One region of the Streptomyces sp. HUAS 31 genome, then DNA from elsewhere that is predicted to be linked to it. Evidence: riboswitches for the same ligand, from Rfam matches in the RefSeq annotation. Region 1 holds a riboswitch; the other holds the start of a gene.
The links. Region 1 has a riboswitch for glycine ahead of gcvP (aminomethyl-transferring glycine dehydrogenase). Riboswitches for the same ligand answer to the same signal wherever they lie in the genome.
Positions count from the first base shown of each region.

Region 1 (3,398 bases):
GGCGGCGACGACCTCGGCGGCCTTCCCGGGCACCCGCACGGTCAGTGTGTCGAAGTAGGAGCCGTGCACGACCTCGACACCGCCGGCCGCGAGGCCCGCAGCAAGGATCGAGGCGTACCGGTGGGTCCGCCGCGCGATGCTCCGCAGCCCGTCGGGCCCGTGGTACACGGCGTACATGCCGGCCATCACGGCGAGCAGCACCTGGGCCGTACAGATGTTGCTGGTCGCCTTCTCACGACGGATGTGCTGCTCACGGGTCTGGAGCGCCAGCCGGTAGGCCTTGTTGCCGTCGGCGTCCACGGACACGCCCACGAGCCGCCCCGGCAGGCTGCGCGCGAACTTCTCGTGGACGGCCATGTAGCCGGCGTGCGGCCCGCCGAAGCCCATCGGCACGCCGAACCGCTGCGTCGTACCGATCGCGATGTCCGCCCCGAGCTCACCCGGCGACTTCAGCAGCGTCAGCGCGAGCAGGTCGGCGGCGACGGTGACGAGGGCACCGAGCTCGTGCGCCTGGTCGACGACCGGCTTGATGTCCCGTACGACACCGGAGGCGCCCGGGTACTGGAGGAGCACGCCGGTGATCTCACGCGAGGCGACCTCGGCCGGAATGCCCTCGCTGAGGTCGGCGACGACGATCTCCACGCCGGTCGGCTCGGCGCGGGTCTCGATGACGGCGATGGTCTGCGGAAGCACGTCCGCGTCGACCAGGAACAGGCCCTTCTTGTTCTTGCCCATGCGCCGGGACAGGGCCATGGCCTCGGCGGCGGCCGTCCCCTCGTCGAGCAGCGAGGCACCGGAGGTCGGCAGCCCGGTCAGCTCGGCGACCATGGTCTGGAAGTTCAGCAGGGCCTCGAGACGGCCCTGGGAGATCTCGGGCTGGTACGGCGTGTAGGCCGTGTACCAGGCGGGGTTCTCCATGACGTTCCGCAGGATGACCGGCGGGGTGAAGGTCCCGTAGTACCCGAGCCCGATCATCGAGTCCAGCACCTGATTGCGGTCGGCCAGCGACCGCAGCTCGGCCAGCACCTCCGCCTCGGTGCGGGCTCCCGGCAGGTCCAGGGAGTCGGCGTTCTTGATCACGTCCGGCACCGCGGCGGCGGTGAGCTCGTCGAGGGAGCCGTACCCGACCTGGGCGAGCATCTTGGCCCGGGCCTCATGATCGGGACCGATATGACGCTGCTCGAAGGGGATTCCCTGCTCGAGCTCGGAGAGCGGAATGCGATGGGCGGTCATTGCGGAGGCCTCCTGGTCTTACGACCTTCGAGGGGCACCACGGCGCGGGTACCCGGACGGCCTCCCCCTCTGTCATCTCAACCTGAGAGCTTCACCGGACCGCCCGAAGGCCGTCGGCTTTCACCGTCGGTGAGAGCGGAAGCCGTCGACACCCGCTCTGCTTTCCAGAGTGACCTCGTCCGTGCGGTACGTGAGCCTGAGAGATTCCGGGGAGGATTTGCTCCTTCGGCGCCTCCGGTGTTGTCCGGAGGACTCTCCCGCGCGGGGTCAGCAGCCGTTAGAAAGCCTACCAGCGAGGTCGACGCACGGACCTTCGAGTGGCCGCTCTCACCATTCTGCCTTTTCGTAGTGCTTACGGATGAGTTGCGACCAAGTGGAGGGCCCGTGCAGACCGACATCGATCCGCGCAATCTGATCGGCCGCAAGGCTTTCGACCGCAACGGCACCAAGATCGGCACGATCGACGAGGTCTATCTCGACGACGCGACCGGAGTGCCGGAATGGGCGGCGATACGCACCGGCCTGTTCTCCCGCGACGCCTTCGTCCCCCTGGAGCCCAGCGAGCTGGTGGAGGGCACCCTCCGCATCCCCTTCGACCGCGCCCTGATCAAGGACGCCCCCGACTTCGGAGTGGGCCGCCACCTGTCCCCCGAACAGGAACTCCAGCTCTACCACCACTACGGCCTCGACGTAACGGCCCCGCCCCCTCCCCCCGACCACGATTTCGGCAACCTGGCCCCCTCGGAACCCCCCAACAACAACGGCCCCACGACTCCCCACCCCTGACCGGCTCAGACCCCACCGACCCCACCGACCACAGCCCCCTCAGATGCCCCCGACGTGGCAGGTCCCCCGCTTCCCGCAGCACCCCGACTTCCCCCACCCCCTCCGGGCCGCTCCTCCACCAGCGGCAACGGCTCCACCGCCTCCAGCCCCGGATCCTCCACCCGAAACGTCCGCACCCGCCCCGGCTCCGTCGACCCAGGCGTCTCGAACCGCACGGTCACCCGCCCGAGCCCACTCCCCTGCACCCACCCATGCCCGTACTCGGCATGCCGCACATCGTGCCCGGCGAGCCATCTCCGCTCACTCGGCGGCTCCTCCCCCCGGGCCGCGGCCACAGCCTCCGCGCCGTCCTCCCCACCCTCCACCGCCTGCTGCTCCCCCAGCTCCCCCGCGGCCTGAGCGAACAGATCCTCCTGCGTGTAGTCGGCAAGCCCGCTGACCCCGACCCCCAACAGCCGCACCCCACCCGTCGTGTCCACGGACTCCAGCAGCCGGGCAGCGGCCTCCCGCACCACGGCCGGGTCATCCGTCGGCCCCCGCAAGGTCTCGGACCGTGTCAGGGTCGAGAAGTCGTACCGCCGTACCTTCAGCACGATGGTCCGCCCCGACAGCCCGGCCCCCCGCAACCGCCGCACACAGCGATCGGCCAGCCGCTGCACCTCGAACCCGACCCGCACCCGGTCGTGGATGTCCACGTCGTACGTGTCCTCGACCGACACGGACTTCGTCTCCCGCTCGGCCACCACGGGCCGCTCGTCGTGCGCCAGCGCCATCGCGTACAGCGCATGCCCATGGGCTTTTCCCAGCAGCCGTACGAGCTCGTCCTCGCCGGCCTCGGCGATCTCCTCGACCGTATGGATCCCGGCCCGCCGCAGATGGTCCCCCGTCGCCGGCCCCACCCCCGGCAGGGTGCGCACCGACATGGGCCCGAGCATCGCCCGCTCGGTCCCCGGCTCGATCAGCACCATCCCGTCCGGCTTGGCCTGCTCGGAGGCGATCTTCGCGAGCATCTTGGACGCGGCCAGCCCCACCGATCCCGCAAGCCCCGTGGCGGCCCGTATGTCGCCGCGCAGCTTCGCCCCGACCAGCCGCGCCGACGAGTCGTCCCAGGCCGCTCCCCCGGCCTCCAGATCCACGAAGGCCTCGTCCAGGCTCAACGGCTCCACCAACGGCGACAGCTCCCGCAGCAGCGCCATCACCTGCTCGCTGATGTCGCGGTAGATCCCGAACCGCGGCACGAGATACGCGGCGTTCGGCGCCAGCCTCCGCGCCTGCGCCATCGGCATCGCCGAGTGCACCCCGAACACCCGGGCCTCATAGGACGCGGTGGCGACGACTCCACGCGGCCCGAGCCCGCCCACGATCACGGCTTTCCCACG
Region 1 covers NZ_CP116353.1:1,603,523-1,606,920, forward strand. The annotation lists gene gcvP (aminomethyl-transferring glycine dehydrogenase) at 1-1,233, opposite strand, end outside; glycine riboswitch at 1,408-1,503, opposite strand; gene PGH47_RS06930 (PRC-barrel domain-containing protein) at 1,618-2,019, shown strand; partial or broken gene PGH47_RS06935 (DNA polymerase IV) at 1,911-3,398, opposite strand, start outside.

Region 2 (3,398 bases), 5.0 Mb from region 1:
CCCGAGTGCGGCTGCACGTTGGCGTACTCGGCGCCGAACAGCTCCTTGACCCGGTCGATCGCGATCTGCTCGGCGACATCGACGTGCTCACAGCCGCCGTAGTAACGCCGGCCGGGGTAGCCCTCGGCGTACTTGTTCGTGGCGACCGAGCCCTGCGCCTCCATGACCGCGACCGGAGCGAAGTTCTCCGACGCGATCATCTCCAGCGTCGACTGCTGACGCTCCAGCTCGGCATCCAGAGCCGCCGCGATCGCCGGATCCAGCTCATGCAGGGGTGTGTTCAGAAGCGACTTGTCAGACGTGTCAGACATAAGGGATACGACTCCTCAGCCGGCGGTGTGGGCGACGTACTCGTCGGCGGAGAGCAGGTCGGCCGGCTCCTCCGTGATGCGTACCTTGAACAGCCAGCCACCCTCGAAGGGGGCGGAGTTCACGAGCGCCGGGTCGTTCACCACGTCCTCGTTGATCTCGGTGACCTCACCGGTGACGGGGGAGTACAGGTCGGAGACGGACTTGGTCGACTCCAGCTCGCCGCAGGTGTCACCCGCGGTCACGGTCGAGCCGACCTCGGGGAGCTGGGCGTAGACGACGTCGCCGAGCGCGTTGGCCGCGAACTCGGTGATGCCGACCGTCGAGACGCCGTCCTCGGCGGTCGACAGCCACTCGTGCTCCTTGCTGTAGCGCAGCTGCTGGGGGTTGCTCATGGCCTGAATTCTCCTGTACGCGCGGGAGTGGTGATGAATGAGGGACCGCTGGATACGTGAGTGATCAGCGGAAATGTGCGCAGAGTCACGCGCCTGCCGCTGTCAGTCTCTTCTTGTGGCGTTACTTCTGCCGCTTGTAGAACGGCAGCGCCACGACCTCGTAGGGCTCGTGGCTGCCGCGGATGTCCACGCCGACCCCGGCGGTGCCGGGCGCGGAGTGCGCGGCGTCGACGTACGCCATGGCGATGGGCTTGCCCAGGGTGGGGGAGGGCGCACCAGAGGTGACCTCGCCGATGACCTCGCCGCCGGCGACGACCGGGTACCCGGCACGCGGGACGCGACGCCCCTCGGCGATCAGGCCGACCAGCACGCGCGGCGGGTTCTGGGCGGCGCGCTCGGCGGCCTCGGTCAGCGCCTCGCGCCCGACGAAGTCGCCCTCCTTCTCGAACTTCACCACCCGGCCGAGCCCGGCGTCGAAGGGGGTGAGCGCGGTGGTCAGCTCGTGGCCGTACAGCGGCATGCCCGCCTCCAGGCGCAGCGTGTCCCGGCAGGACAGCCCGCAGGGGACCAGGCCGACGCCCTCGCCGGCCTTGGTGAGCGCCTGCCACAGCTCCACGGCGTGCTCCGGCTTCACGAACAGCTCGAAGCCGTCCTCGCCGGTGTAGCCCGTGCGGGCGATGAGCGAGGGGACGCCGGCGACCGTGCCGGGCAGGCCGGCGTAGTACTTCAGGCCGTCGAGGTCGGCGTCGGTCAGCGACTTCAGGATGCCGGGGGACTCGGGACCCTGGACGGCCAGCAGCGCGTAGGCGTCGCGGTCGTCGCGGACCTCGGCGTCGAAGCCGGCGGATCGTTCCACCAGGGCGTCGAGCACGACCTGGGCGTTGGAGGCGTTGGCGACGACCATGTACTCGGTCTCGGCGAGCCGGTAGACGATCAGGTCGTCGAGGATGCCGCCGTCGGCCTGGCAGATCATGGTGTAGCGGGCGCGGCCGACACCGACGGAGGCGATGTTGCCGACGAGGGCGTGGTTCAGCAGCCTGGCCGCGTCCGTGCCGGTCACGGTGATCTCGCCCATGTGCGAGAGGTCGAACAGGCCGGCCTTGGTGCGTACGGCGGTGTGCTCGTCGCGCTCCGAGGCGTAGCGCAGGGGCATGTCCCAGCCGGCGAAGTCGGTCATCGTGGCGCCGAGCGAGCGATGCAGGGCATCGAGCGCGGTACGACGGGGTTCGGTGCTGCTCATCGGTCCGTTGTCTCCCAAAGGCATGACAGGCGAGGTCGTTCCTCCCCATCTGTCATCGGAACCTGAGAGGTTCGCCATGATCCCGGAGACGGTGATCATGGCTTGCACCTTGGGTGGAGCCGCTGTGCACACAGCGACCCGCTTTTCAGATGTGCCTCGCCCGCGCGGTAACGGGGCCTGAGAGATTCAAGGGAGGGACTTGCTCCTTCGGCGCCCCAGCGATGCACTGCTGGGGACTCTCCCGCGCGGATTCAAACGGCCGGTATGCAGTTGGCGCCGCCATCATTGCATGCCGGACCCCGTCGGGGGCAGGCCATCTCTGTAACCGGCTTGTGGCAGGAAGCGAACGAAAAGGAGGAGATCCTCTATTACCTTCTCTTTACGCTCAGTGGGGATGGGGACTCCTGACCCCGGAGGAGGACGATGACGGTGAACCGCACCACGGCGTACGCCACGACCTCGGGCATCGCGCTGCCCAAGCAGCCCGCGGCACCCGGTGTCGAAGCGCACGTCGCGTGTCCCGCACCCGTGGTCCGCGATCTGCGCGACCGCTCCGGCCACAGCCCGCACGCGCTGCTCTTCGGCCCCGAGGACCTCGTCGTCATCACCGGCCTGCCCGGCAGCGGCAAGTCGACCTTGATGCGGCGGACGGTGAAGGGCCTGCGCATCGACTCCCAGGACACCCGGGACCGCTGGGACGCCCGGCTGCCGGGCTTCCTCCCGTACGCCGTCTACCGCCCCCTGGTCCGCCTCGCGCACTACGCCGGGCTGCGCCGCGCGCTGCGCTCCGGCGAGGGCGTCGTCGTGCACGACTGCGGCACACAGGCCTGGGTGCGCGGCTGGCTGGCCCGCGCGGCCCGCCGCCGGGGCGGCACCCTGCACCTGCTGCTGCTCGACGTGACGCCGGGCACCGCCCTGGAAGGCCAGCGCGAGCGCGGCCGGGGCGTCTCGCGGTACGCCTTCCTGCGGCACCGCCGGGCGGCCTCCCGGCTGCTGCGCTCGGCGGCGAAGGGCGATCTGCCGCAGGGCTGCGGTTCGGCGGTGCTGATCGACCGGGACGCGGCGGACGTGCTGCGCCGGATCGGGTTCGCGGGCTGACCCGGAGCATGCGGCGGCCGGCCCGGAGTGCCGGGGTCCGGCCGGCCGTGTGCGCGGGCGGGCCGCCCGTAGCCCTGCGGCGGGCGGACACCGGCTAGCCTTCTGAGCCTCAGACGTGGTTCACAGCAGGCGGTCAGACAGATGGACTTCCCAGCGGATCTCCCCGCGGACTTCTCGGCCCGGGCCCACCTCCACCCGCACGGAGGCTGGCCCGGCAATGAACTGGAGGAGGTGCTCTCCGCCTCCCTCGGCATGCCCTCGGCGGGCGCCCGGATCGTCGAGGTGCTGGGCCGCAGCTTCGTCTGGGTGCCCCTGCCCAACGGCGGCGGCCCGGACAGCGGCCCGCTGGACCTGCC
Region 2 covers NZ_CP116353.1:6,651,744-6,655,141, forward strand. The annotation lists gene glyA (serine hydroxymethyltransferase) at 1-311, opposite strand, end outside; gene gcvH (glycine cleavage system protein GcvH) at 327-704, opposite strand; gene gcvT (glycine cleavage system aminomethyltransferase GcvT) at 826-1,944, opposite strand; glycine riboswitch at 1,984-2,099, opposite strand; glycine riboswitch at 2,100-2,198, opposite strand; gene PGH47_RS29745 (AAA family ATPase) at 2,368-3,042, shown strand; gene PGH47_RS29750 (enhanced serine sensitivity protein SseB) at 3,184-3,398, shown strand, end outside.
Region 2: another riboswitch for glycine. It lies ahead of gcvT (glycine cleavage system aminomethyltransferase GcvT); the one in region 1 lies ahead of gcvP (aminomethyl-transferring glycine dehydrogenase).